Alkalihalobacterium alkalinitrilicum: one gene and its partner. The protein of the gene in region 1 interacts with the protein of each later gene in a pairwise test. Links are inferred from orthologs where the notes say so. Each region holds a gene or a part of one and is shown on either strand. Other genes may lie near its edges. The genes, in order: tpiA and BK574_RS11395.

Evidence for each region.
Region 2: the proteins of tpiA (region 1) and BK574_RS11395 interact in binary tests that used the Escherichia coli proteins (3 or more experiments, as listed by UniProt). The link is inferred for Alkalihalobacterium alkalinitrilicum from one-to-one orthologs.

What each region holds. Positions count from the first base shown.
Region 1 is NZ_KV917368.1:4,293,694-4,296,793, reverse strand. The notes cover bases 171-2,936. They hold tpiA (triose-phosphate isomerase), read right to left. Parts: upstream 2,049-2,936; coding sequence 1,293-2,048; downstream 171-1,292. Other genes in these bases: BK574_RS20790 (phosphoglycerate kinase), read right to left, coding at 2,068-2,936; gpmI (2,3-bisphosphoglycerate-independent phosphoglycerate mutase), read right to left, coding at 171-1,296. Also shown: more of gpmI, read right to left, coding at 1-170; more of BK574_RS20790, read right to left, coding at 2,937-3,100. UniProt on the Escherichia coli protein: Involved in the gluconeogenesis. Catalyzes stereospecifically the conversion of dihydroxyacetone phosphate (DHAP) to D-glyceraldehyde-3-phosphate (G3P).
Region 2 is NZ_KV917368.1:2,427,510-2,430,789, forward strand. Bases 68-3,013 are described here. They hold BK574_RS11395 (M20/M25/M40 family metallo-hydrolase), read right to left. Parts: upstream 2,129-3,013; coding sequence 1,007-2,128; downstream 68-1,006. Other genes in these bases: BK574_RS11390 (MarR family transcriptional regulator), read right to left, coding at 362-868; mce (methylmalonyl-CoA epimerase), read right to left, coding at 2,224-2,649; prli42 (stressosome-associated protein Prli42), read left to right, coding at 2,865-2,957; BK574_RS11405 (L,D-transpeptidase), read right to left, coding at 3,012-3,013. Outside these bases: more of BK574_RS11405, read right to left, coding at 3,014-3,280. UniProt on the Escherichia coli protein: Cleaves the N-terminal amino acid of tripeptides.

The DNA of each region.
Region 1 (3,100 bases):
AATCGCATCGACGATTTTGCCTAAGCACTCATCGACTACTTCAATCGCTTTAACTGTCGGCTCTAACATACCCGAATGTCCTACCATATCAGGATTGGCGAAGTTTAAAATAATCGCATCATGCTTGTCCGCTTCAACTTCTTGTAGGAGAGCATCTGTTACTTCGTACGCACTCATTTCTGGTTGTAAATCGTATGTAGCTACTTTCGGTGAGTCAATTAGAATTCGTTCCTCACCAGTGAATGGTTCTTCTCTGCCACCACTAAAAAAGAACGTTACATGCGGATATTTCTCCGTTTCTGCAATTCGAAGTTGCTTATATCCTTGTTGTGAAAGCACTTCACCTAAAGTATTATCTAGGTTCGTCGGTTGGAACGCGACGAAACCTTGTACCGTTTCACTAAAATGCGTTAAACATACGTAATGAAGGTTTTTCGGGAATGCATTTCCACGATCAAACCCTCTGAAATCTTCATTTGTAAAAACTTGAGACATTTGAATTGCACGATCTGGTCGAAAGTTAAAGAAAATAATCGCATCATTATCTTCAATCGTTCCAGTCGGTTGATTATTTTCATCCATAATGACAGATGGCAAGACAAATTCATCGTGAATTTTATTGTTGTACGAGTCTTCTAATACTTCGAGTGCACTTTGGTAAGAAGGACCTTGACCATATACCATCGCTCGATATGACTTTTCCACTCGTTCCCAACGCTGATCACGATCCATCGCATAATATCTTCCATGAATCGTTGCTATTTTTCCGATACCAAGCTCGTCTATTTTTTCACTAAGCGCACGAACATACACTTCTGCGGTAGTCGGTCCAACATCACGGCCATCTAAAAAACCATGAATGTAAACTCGTTCTAATCCTTTTGTTTTGGCCATCTCAAGTAAGGCAAACAAATGATCAATATGACTATGAACGCCGCCATCGGAAAGAAGTCCGTAAATATGTAAGCTGCTATTTTTTTCTTTCACATGATCCATTGCCTGATTGAATGTTTGATTCTCAAAAAATTCACCTTCACGGATAGACAAATTCACTCTCGTTAAACTTTGATATACAATCCGTCCTGCTCCAATGTTCAAATGGCCAACTTCGGAATTGCCCATTTGCCCTTTAGGCAAACCTACCGCTTCGCCCGATGCTTTTAACGTCGAATGAGGATATGAATCCCAATAGCGATCAAAGTTCGGCTTTTTGGCTTGCGTTACCGCGTTCCCCTTTGTTTCTTCTCTTAAGGCAAACCCATCTAGGATTATCAGTGCCACCGGTTTCTTACTCATTTCCCTGCCTCCAAAAGCTGTAAGAATGAGTCTGCTTCTAAGCTTGCTCCTCCTACTAGTGCGCCGTCAATATCGCTTTGGCCAAGGTATTCTGCAATGTTCGCTGGTTTCACACTACCACCATATTGAATGCGAACAGCATCTGCTATTTCTTGTGAATACATTTCGGCAACTACTTTACGTACATGGGCGCATGTCTCATTTGCTTCTTCTGCTGAAGATGATTTACCTGTTCCAATTGCCCAAATTGGCTCATAGGCGATAACAACTTGATTCACTTGATCTTCTGTAAGGCTAGCAAGCCCTTTTTGTACTTGTTCACCAACGAGTGAATTCGTTTGCCCTGCTTCACGCTGCTCAAGCGTTTCCCCGCAACACATAATTGGTACAAGATTATGGGAGAATGCTGCTTTTACTTTTTGATTGACCGTTTCATCCGTTTCATTAAACATTTCACGGCGCTCGGAGTGACCAATAATCACATAATTTACGCCAACATCAGCCAACGCTACTGGACTAATTTCTCCAGTAAACGCACCACTTTCTTCAAAGTGCATATTTTGTGCTCCAACTTTCAGCTCAGTTCCTTCAACGCTTTTCACAAGAGCATCAAGAAATAGTGCTGGTGCACAAACGACGGAGTCGACTTGTTCACTTGACGGAACGTTTCCTTTCACTTGATCTACAAATTGAAGAGCTCCCCCCATCGTTTTGTTCATTTTCCAGTTTCCTGCAATGATTGGTTTACGCAATATGAACATCCTTTCTTGATTACTTATCGTTTAAAGCGACAACTCCCAGAAGGTCTTTTCCTTCCATAAACTCTAATGATGCGCCACCGCCCGTTGAAATGTGACTCATGCTTTCAGCTAAATCAAATTTTTCAACAGCTGCCGCAGAATCTCCACCACCGATAACCGTGAACGTATCACTCGCATCTGAAAGTGCTACCGCTACAGATTTCGTACCGTTCGCAAATGCATCCCATTCAAATACACCCATTGGGCCATTCCAAATGACTAGTTTTGAATCTAAAATGACTTTGCGATACGTATCGACTGTATTTGGACCGATATCTAGACCTTGCCAATCGGCTGGAATTTCATCGATCGCTACAACTTGTGTTGTTGCATCTTTTGAAAACTCATTCGCTACAACAACATCTTCTGGCATATATAATTTCACGCCTTTTTGTTCAGCTTTTTCGATAAATTGTTTTGCTAAATCGATTTTGTCAGCTTCGAGTAATGATTGGCCAATTTCATAGCCTTTCGCTTTCACGAACGTATACGCTAAGCCACCACCGATAATTAAATTATCGACTTTATCAAGTAAATTATCGATAACTCCAATTTTATCTTTTACTTTTGCTCCACCAATAATGGCCGTAAACGGACGATCAGGATTCGATAGAGCTTTCCCTAACACTTCTAATTCTTTTTCCATTAAAAGCCCTGCAACGGCTGGGATATGATGGGCAATTCCTTCTGTTGAAGCATGAGCACGGTGAGCCGCTCCGAACGCATCGTTTACATAAAGGTCAGCAAGTGCAGCAAATTGCTGAGCTAACTCTGTTGCATTTTTTTCTTCTCCTGCATAAAAGCGAACGTTTTCTAAAAGAAGGACGTCTCCATTTTGCATCGATGAAATAGCTTGTTCCACTTCAGCACCAAATGCCTCATCAGTTTTATTTACTTCCTTTTGCAGTAAATCACTTAGGCGCTTAGCAACTGCATCTAGTCGTAACTCTTCTACGACTTGTCCTTTTGGACGACCAAGGTGGCTCGCTAAGATGACTTTTGCT
Region 2 (3,280 bases), 1.9 Mb from region 1 along the record:
AGCTACATACAAGTGTTTATTAAATCTTGCATAATTACATTTGACGTTTCAACTCGAACACCTTTAACTTTCAAACCCTGCTGGTGGTGGGTACTTTTCTATTTTCTTTTCATTAATTAAGCATCTTCTACTATAAATGAAATGACCTTTGTCTATTAAATAAAACTCCTAAGTTAGGATTTGAGTTTAATAGTTCGTAAGCAGTAAAAATACCAGCTGGCCCTGCGCCAACGATAATTACATCGTAGTTATTCATCATCCAGTCACCCTCTTCTCTCATATTCATAACCCTTAATTATACTATTAAATGAGGAGCTGGATTTTAATCTTTATCCGAACGTTTTTTTATATCAATATAAAATCATTCGTTTTTCTCACTTGTAATGCTTGAGTTACTCGTTCTTTCCACCCATTGTACAAATTCTTGACCATAATAATGTTTACAAAAATCCTTCACAAACTCGAATATAGCTTCTAGTCTTTGTTTTTTTTCATCATCTTCGTTCATATAGTCTTCAATAAATTTTGAAAAATGATATGTAAATTGCGATGTTTCCTGGCGTTTCTCTTCCCCTTCTGGTGTTAACATCACGTATGAGACACGTAGATCATTTTCGTCTTTTATCGTTTGAACGAGTCCTTTTGTTTTTAAACGTTTAATCACTTGCATTACTGTTGATAGATCCCACAACCCAACCTTAGCAATTTGTGACATCGAAACTTTTTTTTCAAAATAGATGATCCAGATCATATGCTGTTCTGATTGTGTAATTCCAACTTCTTGAGCAGATTTTTGCCAATCCTCATCTACTACTTTGTAAGTCGCTCGAAAATAATTTAACATTTGATGTATAGTGTTATAATCCAAATTTCCTAACCCCTTTCTCCTATCACTTATATTAAGTATTTATCTATATTTTACTTTTATTCACTTACTTTTCCAGTATAGTGTACCGGAAAAACGCAAAAGAGCCCAAAATATTTGGACTCTTCTGCAAATTTATTTCTATTTCGTTGTTATCGTTTTAACAATTGAAACAACTGCTTCTGCTAACTTAACTAATTCTGAAATTGGCATACGTTCATTTTTCGTATGTATTTCTTCGTAGCCAACTGCAAGGTTGACAGTCGGAATGCCAAAGCCAGCAATGATGTTTGCATCACTTCCACCACCACTTTGTAATAAACGTGGTGTCCTGCCTATAGAAGACATTGCTTGTTTTGCAACTTCTACAACTTCATCACCGTCTCCTAACTTAAAGCCTGGATACATAATATCAATATCAACATCAGCCGTTGTGCCAAAATCTTTTGCCGTATCTTCAAATGCTGCTTTCATCGTTTCCACTTGTTTTTCCATTTTCTCAGGTAGAAGTGAACGGGCCTCAGCTAAGATCTTTACATAATCACAAACAATATTCGTTTGTGTACCACCTTCAAATCTTCCAATGTTAGCAGTTGTGTCTTCATCAATACGACCAAGCGGCATTTTAGAAATGGCTTTAGCAGCAACAGTAATTGCTGATATTCCTTTTTCAGGGGCCACCCCTGCATGAGCTGTTTTTCCATTAACGACAACATTTACTTTTGCTTGAGTAGGTGCTGCTACAATGATATCACCGACAGGTCCATCACTATCTAAAGCAAAACCAAACTTAGCTTTTAGCAAAGATGGATCAAGTTCTTTTGCCCCAACTAATCCTGATTCTTCACCTACTGTAATAATAAATTGTATCGTACCATACTCTATACTTTGTTCCTTTAGAACTTTAATTGCTTCAAGCATAACCGCAATCCCAGCTTTATCATCAGCACCTAAAATCGTTGTCCCATCTGTTACTACATACCCTTCTTTAATCGAAGGTTTTATTCCTTTACCTGGGACTACAGTGTCCATGTGAGATGTAAAGTAAATCGTATCAACACCTTCTTTTGTACCATGTAATGTACAAATGAGGTTACCAGCACCGTGACCTGTTTTACCAGTCGTATCATCTTCATACACTTCAACACCAAGATCTTCGAATTTCTTCTTCAATACTGGCGCAATCAATTGCTCATGTTTGGTTTCGGAGTCAATTTGAACGAGCTCTAAAAACTCATCCACGAGACGTTGTTCATTAATCATTTATCTGCCTCCATCTATCAAGTATCATTCACATTAAATGGTACATGATTTTTTCTTCCATTTCACCTTTTGACGAGCACAATGAAAGAAAAAAATTATTCAGACTTATTCTTTTCACAAAACTCAAACAGAATACCACCTGCAGATTTCGGGTGAATAAAGGCCACTTGGGCACCACCTGCGCCTTTTACGGGTTCATTATTAATCATCTGAATACCCTTTTCTCTAATTTCGTTTATACGTTCTTGAATTCCTGCTACCCCTAACGCAATATGATGAATTCCTTCTCCTTTTTTAGCGATAAACTTGGCAATCGGACTTTCATCATGTAATGGTTCTAATAATTCAATTTTAGACTCACCAATTTTAATAAAAGCTACTTTTACACCTTGTGATGAAACTTCTTCTATCGCTAATAACTCAAGGTTTAATTGCTCCGTATAAAACGGCAATGTTTTTTCGATTGATTGAACTGCAATTCCAATATGATCAATTTTTTTAGGTGCATTTTGTTTTTGCATTTTCTTCGACTCCTATCAAATGATTAATAATAGATTACTACACTATGAATAAATCTAACATGTAGAATATTCTCTAACTTTTGAAGTTTTCCTGCTTTTTTGTCAAACTGAAAGAATAGATGGAATTCTTTTCTTTTCTGTACAAAAAAAGCATCTTGTTCATTAATCTATAAAAAGGTACAATATAAGTAGCATGTCTTTAGGAGGTTACTCATATGTCACGCAAATTTCAAAAAATGATTATTTACGTAATGATCGCAACATTAGTATTAGGGAGTTTACTTACAGGAGCTGCTTTTTGGCTTTAATACAATACGCAGAGGTTAACTCAATACTTACTTGAGTTAACCTCTTCTTCTTGGTTATGGAAGTGCCCCTGCCTCTCTTGCCAGATATTCAAAGCTCTCATTCGTATTGACAATTAATATTTTTGTACCTAGAGGAATTTCCTCATACAATTCTTCCACTTGATTATTTTCCATCCTCACACAACCCGCTGTCACATAATGTCCTATAGACTGAGGAAGATTGGTACCATGTACACCATATATTCTACCGTCAGTTTCTAGTGCATCAAAACCAATCCATCTCGTCCCTAAAGGGTTTTCTTTCGCACCACCTTCTATGTCTT